4 regions of the Phreatobacter sp. GW821-FHT04C01 genome follow, and region 1 is predicted to be linked to each of the others. Evidence: predicted binding sites of a transcription regulator. Region 1 holds the regulator's gene; each other region holds the start of a gene.
The links. The regulator PhoB, encoded in region 1, activates phosphate uptake and scavenging genes when phosphate is short. The targets are predictions, from matches to a motif close to TGTCATNNANCTGTCAT.
Positions count from the first base shown of each region.

Region 2: the regulator PhoB is predicted to act here: its motif matches at 1,351-1,367, upstream of AC07WJ_RS09670 (UDP-2,3-diacylglucosamine diphosphatase).
Region 3: the regulator PhoB is predicted to act here: its motif matches at 1,044-1,060, upstream of AC07WJ_RS07280 (esterase-like activity of phytase family protein).
Region 4: the regulator PhoB is predicted to act here: its motif matches at 1,346-1,362, upstream of phnG (phosphonate C-P lyase system protein PhnG).

Region 1 is NZ_JBWKTP010000002.1:326,267-329,642, forward strand. Features, by position in the region: gene AC07WJ_RS08465 (ATP-binding protein) at 1-774, shown strand, start outside; gene phoU (phosphate signaling complex protein PhoU) at 940-1,647, shown strand; gene phoB (phosphate regulon transcriptional regulator PhoB) at 1,665-2,366, shown strand; gene AC07WJ_RS08480 (flavin-containing monooxygenase) at 2,471-3,376, opposite strand, start outside.
Region 2 is NZ_JBWKTP010000002.1:589,363-592,738, reverse strand. Features, by position in the region: gene AC07WJ_RS09675 (glycosyltransferase family 4 protein) at 1-412, opposite strand, end outside; gene AC07WJ_RS09670 (UDP-2,3-diacylglucosamine diphosphatase) at 409-1,233, opposite strand; gene AC07WJ_RS09665 (class I SAM-dependent methyltransferase) at 1,477-2,157, shown strand; gene AC07WJ_RS09660 (M3 family oligoendopeptidase) at 2,305-3,376, shown strand, end outside.
Region 3 is NZ_JBWKTP010000002.1:48,659-52,034, forward strand. Features, by position in the region: gene AC07WJ_RS07275 (dihydrolipoyl dehydrogenase family protein) at 1-876, opposite strand, end outside; gene AC07WJ_RS07280 (esterase-like activity of phytase family protein) at 1,131-2,468, shown strand; gene AC07WJ_RS07285 (LysR substrate-binding domain-containing protein) at 2,480-3,376, opposite strand, start outside.
Region 4 is NZ_JBWKTP010000002.1:58,344-61,719, reverse strand. Features, by position in the region: gene phnE (phosphonate ABC transporter, permease protein PhnE) at 1-70, shown strand, start outside; gene phnF (phosphonate metabolism transcriptional regulator PhnF) at 484-1,218, opposite strand; gene phnG (phosphonate C-P lyase system protein PhnG) at 1,397-1,864, shown strand; gene phnH (phosphonate C-P lyase system protein PhnH) at 1,864-2,451, shown strand; gene AC07WJ_RS07330 (carbon-phosphorus lyase complex subunit) at 2,453-3,376, shown strand, end outside.

The sequences.
Region 1 (3,376 bases):
CGGCTGGAGCGCCTGCGCGCCGATTTCGTCGCCAATGCCAGCCATGAGCTGCGTACGCCGCTGGCCTCGGTGGTCGGTTTCGTCGAAACCATCCAGGGACCCGCCAAGAACGATCCGGCGGCCCGTGAGCGGTTCCTGGCGATCATGCTGGCCCAGGCCAATCGCATGGCCCGGCTGATCGACGATCTGCTCTCGCTGTCGCGGGTCGAGCTGAACGAACATGTCCGCCCGATGGCGCGGGTCGATCTGGTGCCGCTGCTCGGCCAGGTGCGTGACAGCCTTGGTCCCTATGCCCAGACACTTGGCGTCAGTGTCGGCGTCGCGGCCGCCGAGCCGGCGCTGGTGGTGCTGGGCGACCAGGACGAGCTGTTCCGGCTGTTCGAGAACCTAGTGCAGAATGCCATCAAATATGGCTCGGAAGGCAAGACCGTGGAGATCACGCTCCGGCGCGAGCCGCGCGGCAAGCGTCGCGACGAGGCGGTGGTCGCGGTCCGCGACCACGGCCCGGGCATTCCGCCGGAACATCTGCCGCGCCTGACCGAACGCTTCTACCGCGTCGACGTGGCGTCAAGCCGCGAAAAGGGCGGTACCGGCCTCGGCCTGGCGCTGGTCAAGCATATCGTCAAGCGCCACCGCGGCCGCCTGGCGATCGAAAGCGAGGGGCGGGACGGGGCGACCTTCACGGTCCGGCTGGAAACCGCGGCGGCGGCCGAGCAGGCCGAGGCGCCGGCCGCCGGGGCACCGGCACGCAGCGGGTCGCCTGCGGCAGAATAGCCGAGTCGGCCGGCAAATGCTTGTCGGCGGTCCTGTCGCATCTCATCTAAGCAATTGAAGCCTTGCGTGATTCACCGTCATTGATGTGTCACGTCGCAAGCATAGAACCGTCGTCATATCAGGGTAGGGAAAAGCCCCCTTTTCCCTGCCCACCAGGAGACCCGCATGACCGAGCACATCGTCAGCGCATTCGAGAACGAGCTGAAAGGGTTGGCGCAACGCGTCGCCGAAATGGGCGGGCTGACCGAAAAGCAGATCGTCGGCGCCATCGACGCACTGATCCGCGGCGATGTCGCGCTGGCCTCGACGGTGCGCGCCGCGGACCCGACCATCGATGCGATGCAGCGCGAGATCGAGGAGGTCGGCATCCTGGTCATCGCCCGGCGCCAGCCGATGGCGATCGACCTGCGCGAGATCGTCGGCGCCTTGCGCATCGCGGCCGACCTGGAGCGGATCGCCGATCTCGCCAAGAACATCGCCAAGCGGGTCATCGCCATCAACGGCTCGATGCCGCTGCCCAAGGTGACCGGCGGCTTCGATGCTATGGCGCGCCTGGCGCTCGAGCGCATCAAGGAGGTGCTCGACGCCTTCGCGCAGCGCGACGTGGCTGCCGCCCTCGACGTCTGGAAGTCGGATGGCGACATCGACGCCCTCTACAATTCGCTGTTCCGCGAGCTCCTGACCTACATGCTCGAGGATCCGCGCAATATCGGCGCCTGCACGCATCTGCTGTTCTGCGCCAAGAACCTGGAGCGCATCGGCGATCACGCCACCAATATCGCCGAGACGATCTACTACGTGGTCAATGGCACGACGCTCGCCGAAGAGCGGCCGAAGCTCGACACCACATCGATCGTGACGACGGCCAGTTAATCGCGAAGGATAATCTCATGACCGCACGCATCATGGTGGTCGAGGACGAGGAACCGATCACCGTTCTCCTCCGCTACAATCTCGAAGCCGAAGGCTACCGCGTCGAAACGGTGATGCGCGGCGACGAGGCCGAGGTGCGGCTGCGTGAGGCGGTCCCCGATCTGATGCTGCTCGACTGGATGCTGCCGGGGCTGTCGGGCATCGAGCTTTGCCGGCGCATCCGGCTGCGCGCCGAAACCGAGCGGCTGCCGGTGATCATGCTCACCGCCCGCGGCGAGGAAGGCGAGCGGGTGCGTGGGCTCGCCACCGGCGCCGACGACTATGTGGTGAAGCCGTTCTCCGTCCCCGAGCTGCTGGCGCGAATCCGGGCGCTGCTGCGCCGGGCGAAGCCCGAGCACCTGTCGAGCCTCTTGAAGTCGGGCGATATCGAGCTCGATCGCGAGACGCGCCGGGTCCATCGCTCCGGCCGCGAGATCACGCTCGGGCCGACCGAGTTCCGGCTGCTCGAATTCCTGATGCAGTCGCCGGGCCGTGTCTATACCCGCGAGCAATTGCTCGACGGCGTCTGGGGCCGTGACGTCTATATCGACGAGCGCACGGTCGACGTTCATATCGGCCGCCTGCGCAAGGCGGTGAAGCGTGGGCGCGAGGCCGACCCGATCCGCACCGTGCGCGGTTCCGGTTATGCCTTCAACGAGCGTTTCGCCGGCGCGGCCTGAGGCTCTTGCCGGGCGGTCTTGGTCATCGCCCGGCCGCCCTTCCTTGCAGGATCATCCAAGCGCGTCGTTCAAACGATGCTGTGCTCGAACATCCTTGGCTCAAATCAGCTCAATTGTGCGATGAGCTTGCCGAGCACACGCTTGTAGTCGAGAAAATCGATGAAGATGCCGTGCGGCCCCGCATCCTTCGGTCGCGGCGCCGCGCAATGGCGGGCGATCTCCCGGCGGAAGGCGCTGGCCTTGTCGGGCGCGTCGCGACGGGCCGTCAGATAGGCCACAACCGCTCGCGCCTGCAGGTCGCGGCCGGGCCAGCCGATGCCGGCGCCTTCGATCATGCCGACGACGAACAGGTTGTTGTCGGCAGGCGGGAAAATGTTCAGATGCAGGTGCGGCGCCGGCGTCCGCCAGTTCAATTCAGCCGCGAGGGCCGCCTCGTCGAGAAACGGGAAGGTGATGCGGTAGCCGGTGGCCAGCAGTACGAGATCGACCTCGTCGGCCCGGCCATCTGTGAAGATGACGCGGTTGCCGTCGAGCTCCTCGATCGGCGGGCGGACCTGGATGTCGCCCTGGCCGAGATGCTGCAGCACCAGCGAATTGACCACCGGGGTGCGGTCATAGAGCCGGTGCATCGGGCGCGGCAGTCCGAAGTTTTCGGGCGCGCCGACGACGAAGCGCAGCACCGCCTCGTGCAGGATCGAGCGCAGCCGGCGCGGCAGCGCGAATTTCGCCTTGTGACTGGCTTCGTCGGCAGGCCTGCCGCGCAGGAATTTCGGGGTGAAGTGATTGCCCGAGCGGACCGACCACAACACTTTGGTGGCCCGGTGCACCGCGTCGACCGCGATATCGCAGCCGGTATTGCCCATGCCGACGATCAGCACCCGCTTGCCGTCGAAAATGGCGGCGTTCTTGTAGGTTTTCGAATGCATCAACTCGCCGGAAAAGCTGCCGGGGATCTGCGGCAGTTCCGGATCGGTCAGATGGCCGTTGGCGATCACCACGCCCTCGTAATC
Region 2 (3,376 bases), 260 kb from region 1:
TGGTGCGCCGCGCCGCGCCGTGGAAATGCCGGAGCCAGGCATAGGTCCAGGCTTCCGGGATCGGCGCCCGGGCCCTGACATAGTCGGGATAGCGGGTGTGATAGCTGGTCGTGAACGGCAATTGCCGCGTCAGGCACCAGCGCCGGACCGCGTGCCCGATCGTGCCCTCGGTCGCGATATGCACGGCGTCCGGCCGGATCTCGTCCAGGCGACGGCCGATGGCCGGACCCGCCATGATTGCCAGCCGGATGTCCGGATAGGTCGGCAGCGGCAGGCTCGGCAGCCCTTCCGGGGTCACGAAATGCGCGGCGATGCCGAGCCCCGGCAGCGCCGCGGCGGTCTCCTGGAGCGAACGCACGACGCCGTTGATCTGGGGGCTCCAGGCGTCGGTCGCGATCGCCAGCCGCATCATGCGGCAACCTTGCGACCGCCCGGCAGCGGCAGGACGAGTTCGGGTTCGGCCTCGTCGGCTTCGGCCGGCGCCGTCTCGGGCAGGACCTCGGTCCAGCGGATGATCTCGAAGCGACCGTCATAGGTCTCGACCAGTGCCGAGCAGCTCTCCACCCAGTCGCCACAATTCATATAGCGGATGCCGAGCTGGTCATGGATCGCGGCGTGATGGATGTGCCCGCAGATCACGCCGTCGACCTTCTGGCGCTTGGCTTCGCTGGCCAGCGCCTCCTCGAAGGCGCCAATGAAATTGACCGCTTTCTTGACCTTCAGCTTGGCCCAGGCCGAGAGCGACCAATAGGTCAGCCCGAGCTTGCGGCGGACCAGGTTGAACCAGCGGTTCAGGTAGATCGCCGCGTCATAGGCCCAGTCGCCGAGATGGGCGAGCCAGCGCGCATGCATGACCACGACGTCGAAGGCGTCGCCATGGATGACCAGGAACCGCTTGCCGTCGGCCGAGGTGTAGATGGTCTCGTCCATCACCTCGATGCCACCGAAATGGGTGCCGAAATAGTCGCGCAGGAACTCGTCGTGATTGCCCGGCAGGTAGACGATCTGCGAGCCCTTGCGCACCTTGCGCAGCAGCTTCTGCACCACGTCGTTGTGCGATTGCGGCCAATGCCAGCCGCGCCTGAGCTGCCAGCCGTCGATGATGTCGCCGACGAGGTAGATGACGTCGGCATCGTTGTAGCGCAGGAAGTCGAGCAAGAGGCGGGTTTGCGAGCCGCGTGCGCCGAGGTGCACGTCGGAAATGAACATCGCCCGGTAACGCTTCTCCGTCATTGCCTTGGTCCCGCTCTTCAAGCTGCGGGCCCCAGGAACCAGATTCCCGTAGAGCTTTTGTGACACTGCGCGACAGGACCATCCCCGCGGCCGCCCGCGAGGGCCTGCCGGACGGGTTGTCGCGAGACTGTCGCACGGCCTTGCTAGCGCTTCGGCCATCGTCACCGCCCGAGTCGGATCATCCCGGCCGGCCGGCTTTCGCCGGTGGGTCGCGTCGACCCGGCACAGCCCAAGGAGCGCGCCATGGCAGGAGATCTCGATCGCGAAACGATGGAGAAAGCCTATGCCCGTTGGGCGCCGATCTATGACGCGGTGTGCGGGCCGGTGTTCGAAAAGGGCCGGCGCGCCGCGGCCCAGGCCGCCCGCCAGGTCGGTGGTCAGATTCTGGAGGTCGGCGTCGGCACCGGCCTGTCGTTTTCCGACTATGACGCCACCACCGAGATCACCGGCATCGACCTGTCCGGCCCCATGGTCGCCAAGGCGCGCGAAAGGATTGCGAGTGGCGCCTTCCCGCATGTGAAGCACGTCCAGGTCATGGACGCTCACGACCTCGCCTTCCCGGACCAGAGCTTCGATTGCGTCGTCGCCCAGTTCGTCATCACCCTGGTCGAGCGGCCCGAGCGCGTGCTCGACGAATGCGCGCGCGTGGCCAGGCCCGGGGCCGAGATCATCCTGGTCAACCACCTCTATTCCGAGCGCGGCGTCGCCGCCGCCATCGAGCGCTGGTTCTCCAAGCACGCCCACACTTTCGGCCTTCGTCCGGAATTCCCCTTCGCGCGCCTGCAGGCCTGGGCCGACAACCACGGCGGCGCGGAAGTGCTCGAGCGCCGGCGCGTCGGGCCGCTCGGTGTCTATTCGCTGGTCCGCTTCCGCAAGCTGGCGCCCGGTGCCGCCGTCGACATGCGGCGTGCCGCCGCCGGCTGAATCCGGCGCCCGAACACCCGGACCGAAGCGTTGCCTCCGGGCAACGCCACGACGGTTCCGTCGGCCTTGGGCGAACCGCCGCATTGATCACACCGGCGGTTCCGACCATACGGGACGTCCGTGTCCGATCCGACGGAGGCTCGTCCCATGCGCCCAGTGTTCCAGGCCGCTGCGCAAAGAAGCGCGGCCGCGCGCGCCAAGGTCGACAAGGCCCTCGGCACCTTGCCCCAATGGGATCTGAGCGCGCTTTATGACGCGATCGACGCTCCGGCGGTACGCCGCGACCTGGACGCCGCCGAGCAGGAGGCGCTGGCCTTCGAGACCGCCTTCAAGGGGCGCCTCGAGGCGATCGCGCAAACCGCCGGCCCGGAAACCGAGCTCGCCGAGGCGGTCGTGCGCTATGAGCGGCTCGAAGACCGGCTGGGGCGCCTCGCCTCCTTCGCCGGCCTCGTTTATGCCGGAGACACGACCGATCCGGTCCGGGCCAAGTTCTACGGCGACATCCAGGAGAAGATCACCGCGATTTCGTCGCATCTCCTGTTCTTCACGTTGGAACTGAACCGGATCGACGACGCACTGATCGACCGGGCCATGGCCGGGCCGAAACTCGGCCATTACCGGCCCTGGATCGAGGACATCCGCAAGGACAAGCCGTTCCAGCTCGAGGATCGCATCGAGCAATTGTTCCACGAGAAGGGCATGACCGGCCGGGCCGCCTGGAACCGGCTGTTCGACGAGACCATCGCCAGCCTGCGCTTCACCGTCGACGGCGAGGAGCTGACGCTGGAGCCGACGCTGAATTTCCTGCAGGACACCGCCGAGGAAAAGCGCAAGGCCGCCTCGGACGCGCTGACCGCGACCTTCAAGGACAATCTGCGCACCTTCACGCTGATCACCAATACGCTGGCCAAGGACAAGGAAATCTCCGACCGCTGGCGCGGCTTCGAGGACGTCGCGGATTCACGCCACCTCGGCAACCGGGTCGAGCGCGAAGTGGTCGACGCGCTGGTCGCCGCGGTGCGCGCGGCCTATCCCAGGCTGTCGCATCGCTATTACAAGCTGAAGGCCCGCTGGTTCGGACGCGAGACCTTGAACCACTGGGATCGCAACGCGCCGCTGCCGAAGGTCGAAAGCCGCACCATTTCCTGGAGCGAGGCGCGTGACACGGTGCTGTCGGCCTATGCGGGCTTCTCGCCCGAGATGGCCAATATCGCCAGGC
Region 3 (3,376 bases), 280 kb from region 1:
GTCGATGGTGATGCCCGCGGGGCCGACGGCAATGCCGGCGGCCTCGAGCCCGAGACCATCGGTGCGGGCGCCGCGGCCGGTCGCGACCAGCACGTGCGACACCGCGACGGCGCCCTCGTCGTCGCCCTGCCTCGCCACCAGGCGCAGCGCGCCGGCTTCCCCTTCGACCCGAATCACCTCGGCGCCCTCGACCAGGGCGATGCCCTCGTCCTGCAATTGGCGCCTGACCACATCGACCAGTTCCGGGTCCTCGGCCGGCAGCAGCCGGTCGCGTTCGAGCACGGTCACCTCGGCGCCGAGCCGGCGGAAGGCTTGCGCCAGTGCAAGGCCGGCCGGGCCGCCGCCGAGCACGCCGAGATGTCGCGGGCAGGCGGTGAGGTCGAACAGCGTGTCGCAGGTCAGAAACGGCAAGCTGTCGAGCCCGGGGATATCCGGGACCAGCGGCCGCGTGCCGGTGGCGATGACGAAACGCCGCGCCGATATCGCGATGTCGCCGACCGCGACCGCGCGCGGGCCGGTGAAACGCGCCGCCCCCCGGATCACCTTGACCCCGAGCGCGCCGAAACGCGCGGCCGAGTCATTCGGCGCGATGGTGGCGACCACCTCGCGCACATGACGCAGGACCGCGGCGAAATCGATGCGCGGCTCGCCGGCCGTGATGCCGAAACCCGCGGCCTGGCGGATGTCATGGGCACGCCGGGCCGCCGCCATCAAGGCCTTGGTCGCCACGCAGCCGCTGGTCGCGCCGCCGCCGGCCGTCGCGTCCGTTTCGACCAGCACGACCGGCGCGCCGAGCGCGGCGCAGAAGGCGGCAACCGTCAGGCCGCCGGAACCGGCGCCAATGACGCAGACATCGGGGGAGAGCGGCTCTGGCACGGGGCGTCCTCGAGGCGTCGTTGGGGCGTCTGGAAGCGTGGCGCAACCTCCTTGTCGGCCGGCTCACCGGCCCTGTCGAGAGCTCATTCGGAGCGGCCGGGCCTCCCGTTACGTCTCGCTGCGGCCGAGCGTCGCAACCGGGCGGCGCCGGGGGAGGGTCATCCAGGTGTCATGGAACCGTAACGCGCCTGTCAGGCTGATCCCGCAGGGAACGCGCGTTCGATTACCCCTGTTCAATCTCCTTGGAGCCATTGATGCGCGCTCTCGTTCTCGCCGCCGCGGTCTTCGCGGCATCCCCCGCTTTTGCCCAGCAGGAATTTCCGGCGACGCTCGCCGGTCATGCCATGCTGCCGGCCGCGACCTTCATCCAGCCGCCGTCGGATGCGCCGGCCGACCTGCAGACCCCGGGCAAGTTTACCGGCGCCGCGCGCAACGACGCCGTCGGCTCGGTGATGGGGCTTTCCGCCGGCCGGCCGACCGGCCTGTCGGTGCCGTTCCGCGGCCAGCCGGCCCAGGGCCATTCGGGCATCAAGCGCATGGCCGACGGCACCTTCTGGGTGATCACCGACAACGGCTTCGGCGCCAAGGCCAATTCGCCCGATTCGATGCTCTACCTGAACCGCTACCGGATCGACTGGGAGAAGGGCTCGTTCGAACGCCTGCAGACCATCTTCCTGTCGGATCCGGACAAGAAGGTGCCGTTCCGCATCGCCAACGAGGCGACCGAGCGGCGCTACCTCACCGGCTCGGATTTCGACCTGGAGAGCTTCCAGATCGTCGGCGACAAGATCTGGATCGGCGACGAGTTCGGCCCCTATCTGATCCGCATCGACATGACCGGCAAGGTCGAGGCCGTGTTCGACACGCTGGTCGACGGCCAGGTGGTGCGCTCGCCGGACAATCCGGCCGTCACCACGCCCGCCGTGCCGGGCGGACCGGTCAATTTCCGGGTGCGCCGCTCCAAGGGCTTCGAGGGCATGGCCGCCTCGCCGGACGGCCGCTTCCTCTATCCGCTGCTCGAAGGCGCGCTGTGGGACACCCAGACCAATGCGCTCGAAATGCTCGACGGCAAGCAATATCTGCGCATCCTGGAATTCGATGTGCAGGCCGCCCGCTGGACCGGCCGCCACTGGAAGTTCATGCTCGACGAGAACAACCTGTCGATCGGCGACTTCAACATGATCGACGCCACCACCGGCATGATCATCGTGCGCGACGACAATGAAGGCGTGCCGGAGCGGGCCTGCCCGCAGGGCCAGCGCGCCGAGAACTGCTTCCATGCGCTGCCGCGCATCAAGCGGATCTGGAAGATCGAAATGACCGATGCCAATGCCGGCGGCCCGGTCCGCAAGATCGGCTTCATCGACCTCCTGCGCATCCAGGATCCGGACAAGCGCGCCCGCGTGCCGCTGTCCGGCGGCGTCTTCCAGTTCCCGTTCTTCACCATCGAGAATGTCGAGATCGTCGACGCGGACCACATCATCGTCGGCAATGACAACAACCTGCCGTTCTCGTCGAGCCGCGACCCGAACCGGGCCGACGACAACGAGATGGCGCTGCTGCGCGTGCCGGAATTCCTGCGCGCCCGCTGAGCGGTCCGCCCTTAGGCCAACAGAGGGGCTCGGCTCACGCCGGGCCCCTTTTTCATAGGCGCGGCCGGCGCCGCTTCGTCGAGCGCTTCGAGCATGATCGTGGCAAGACGGGCGGTGGCCGGCGCGGGCTCGGCTTCGGCCAGATGCAGGGCGAGCCCGACCGAGGGCAGGGACGGCAGTCCCGCCTCGCCCGGCGCGAGCGCGCGCAGCGTCGCCGGCAGGCCGATTTCGGTCCTGACACTCAAGCCGAGCCCTGCCGAGACCGCGGCCCAGAGACCGCCAAGGCTCGGACTGGTGAAAGCTGCCCGCCAGGCCAGGCCGGCATGGTCGAGCGCGCTGGTCGCCGCGCTGCGCATCAGGCAAGGCGCTTCGAAGGTCGCCAGCGGCACGGCTTCTCCGGTGCCATAGGGCCAGGGGCCGGCGGCGGGCCCGATCCAGCGCATCGGCCAGTTGCCGAGGTGGCGGCTGTTCAGCCGCGCCGTGCCGTCGTCCCAGGCCAGCGCCAGATCGAGCTTGCCCGATATCAGCCGGTCCACGATGTCGGCATTGCGGCCGACCCGGGCCTCGATCCTGACCTTCGGATTGGCGCGGGCGAAACGGCCGAGCACATCAGGCAGCAGCACCTCGCCGAAATCCTCGGGCATGCCGAGCCTGACCCACCCTTCGAGCTCGACACCGCCGACGGCCGCGGCGGCCTCGTCGTTCAGTTCGATCAGGCGGCGGGCATAGCCAAGCATGACTTCGCCGGCATCGGTCAGGGCCAGGCCCCGGCCGGCGCGGCGGAAGACCGGCGTTCCCGCCTGATCCTCGAGCTTCTTCAACTGCGCGCTGACCGCCGAGGTCGATCGGCCCAGCCGGTCGGCGGCGCGGGCGAAACTGCCGAGTTCGACGCCGGTGACGAAGCTGCG
Region 4 (3,376 bases), 270 kb from region 1:
CATGGCCATCGACGTCGTCTCGACCCGCCTGCGCTTCGCGCTGATCGGCGACAGCGCGCAGAGGCGCTGAGCGTCGGAGGCAGTGCGCGAACTTCAGGCTGGTGCCGCTGCGCGGAGATTTTGACTGGCCGATTTGGCTGCAAACAAGTCGTGGATGCCCGGGACAAGCCCGGGCAAGACGATGTGCGAGCCTCACACGACCCTGGGCCGCGGCACGGACTTGTGGCTATCGAGCCCGAGGCCCCCTCGAAGGCACTTCTCGTCTTGGCCGGGCTTGTCCCGGCCATCCACGACTTCACTCCTATTGCTCATAGAGAACGGCCGTTCCGGGGTGTGCGCCATTCCAATGGGCGATTTCCGCTTGGGTCCATCGGCGCAATGCCAACCAAACCCGGGTCAACTGAATGTTCACGGCTGAAAGCGCAGCGACAGGCGCCGCGACGCCCATCCAGCCAAAGGGTCACAATCACCGGCAAGCCGGTCCTAGCTTCCCACCGTGATGCGCACCCGGTCGGCGGAGAAATGCGAGCGGCCCCACTGAATCGGAATGCCGTCGGGGTCGACATTGACGGCCTCCATGACAAGGATCGGCCGGCCGAGGCCGACTTCCAGCCGTTCGGCATCGATCCGGTCGGCGATAGCCGCGCCGACATGGGTGGAGGTCCGCCGGTAATCCGGCACGCCGCAAGCGGCGAGCGCGGCCGAGATCGAGCCGGTCGCGGCATAGACCTCGGGCACCCGGGCAAAGCGCGGCAAGGGAAAGGCTGAATAGCCCCAGGAGATCGGCACCCCGTCGGCGAAACGCATGCTGTCGACCATGACGACGGGATCGTCGGGCACCAGATGCAGCGCGGCCGCGACCTCGGCCGTCGCCCCGGCGATACGGTGAGCGATCAGCCGGCCCGCCGGCTCGCGTTCCTGGTCCAGTACGATCTCGGAAAAGCGCGTGCGCATGCCGATCGGATAGGCCAGCGGCTTGGCCTCGACATAGGTGCCCGACCCCTGCGCCACCCGCACCAGCCCCTTCTCGACCAGCGATTTCAACGCCTGGCGAACGGTATGCCGGTTGACGCCGAAGCGCGCCGACAAGGCGGCTTCCGTCGGCATGCGCGACCCCGGCGGCAAGCCGCCGCCGACAATATCGGCCTCCATCGCCTCGGCGATCTGCCGCCAGACCGTGACACCGCCGCCGCGTGCCAGCATCGCTTGCCTCGTCATTCGCCTGTCATGGCCCCGGTGGGAAATGCGCCGCGCGTCGCGGCGGCCCGCCGCAGCCCCCTTTTCATCCGATCGTCGATATCACGCCGGGACGATGTGATCATTCGGCTTGATCATCCAGCGGCACTGTCATAAAAGTATAGTCATCTAGATGAATATACAACCCATGACCCAGCCAATGACCGACACTGATTCCCCACCCGACGCCATCCAGGCCGCCCGCAAGGCCGCCATGGCCATCGCCGCCCGGGCCACATCGGCCGAGCTGGCATTGATCGAAACCACGATCTCGCCCATGCCGGCGGTCCGCACGCTCCGGGCGCCCGAGATCGGCCTCGTCATGGTGCGCGGCCGCATCGGCGGCGACGGCGCCCCCTTCAATCTGGGCGAGGCGACCGTCACCCGCGCCGCCGTGGCGCTGCCGAGCGGCGAGGTCGGCTTCGGCCACGTGCTCGGGCGCGATGGCGAAAAAGCCCGGCTGGCGGCGCTCGCCGACGCGCTCTGGCAGAGCGAGATCCATCGCGCGGCGGTGGAGACGGCGCTGCAGCCGGTGCGCCGGCGCCTCGCCGCCGAAAAGACCCTGAAGGCCGAGCGCACCGCCGCGACCCGCGTCGACTTCTTCACCATGGTGCGGGGAGACAATTGATGGCCATCGCCCTTGCTTATGCCGACCCGGTGCATGAGGCGCAGCAGGCCTTCCGCGCCGTGATGAATGCGCTCGCCCGCCCCGGCACGATCCAGCCGGTCATGGGCCTTGCCGAAGCGCCCGCCCCGCTAACCCCGGTTGCCGCCGCGGTCATCCTGGCGCTCGCCGATTTCGAGACCTCGGTCTTTCTCGACGCAGCCTTGTCGACCGACGAGATCCGGACCTATCTCAGCTTCCACAGCGGCGCCAAATTGACGCGCGAACCGTCGCAGGCCGCCTTCGCCGTGATCGCCGACCCGCCGGCACTTGGCGGTTTCGACACTTTCGCGCTGGGCACCGACGCCTATCCGGATCGTTCGACCACGCTGATCCTGCAGGTGCCGAGCCTGAACGCGGGCCGCGCCCTCAAGCTGGAAGGCCCTGGCATCAAGGGTTCCGCCGGACTGGCCGTCGAGAACCTGCCGGCCGACATCGTCGCCCGCCTCGCCGACAACCACGCCTTGTTCCCGCGCGGGGTCGACCTGGTCCTGGCCGGCCCCGACGGCGTGGCCGCCCTGCCGCGCACCACCCGCATCAGCGAGGCCTGACATGTATGTGGCAGTCAAAGGCGGCGAACGCGCCATCGACAATGCACACGCTTTGCTCGCCCATGCGCGGCGCGGCGATCCCGCGATCCCCGAGGTGGCGCCCGCGCAGATCCGCGAGCAGCTGACGCTCGCCGTCGACCGGGTGATGACCGAAGGTTCGCTTTACGATCGCGATCTCGCCGCGCTCGCCATCAAGCAGGCGCGCGGCGATCTGGTCGAGGCCGCCTTCCTGATCCGCGCCTTCCGCACCACCTTGCCGCGCTTCGGCGCGAGCGAGCCGGTGGACACCGCCGACATGGCGGTGCGCCGGCGGGTTTCGGCGACCTTCAAGGACCTGCCCGGTGGCCAGGTGCTGGGGCCGACCTTCGACTACACCCACCGCCTGCTCGACTTCCTGCTGGAAGCCGGCGCCCCCGTCGCCGAACCGCCGACCGCCCCGGCCGACGACACCGCCATGCCGCGGGTCACCGACCTGCTCGGCCAGGACGACCTGATCGAGCGCAACCCGCAGGCCGAGCCCGGCGCGCCGGTCGGCGACCTCACCCGCGAACCCCTCGATTTCCCCGCCGGCCGCGACCTGCGGCTGCAGAACCTGGCGCGTGGCGACGAGGGCTTCCTGCTGGCGCTCGGTTATTCGACCCAGCGCGGTTATGGCCGCACCCATCCCTTTGCCGGCGAGATCCGGCTCGGCGAGGTCGAGATCGAGCTCGAAGTCGAGGATGTCGGTTTCGCCGTGCCGCTCGGCGACCTCACCATCACCGAATGCCAGATGGTCACCCAGTTCAAGGGCTCGTCCACCGAGGCGCCGCGCTTCACCCGCGGTTATGGCCTCGCCTTCGGCCATTGCGAGCGCAAGACCATGGCCATGGCGCTGGTCGACCGGGCGCTGCGCGCCCGTGAGCTCGGCGAGGAGGTCACGGCGCCG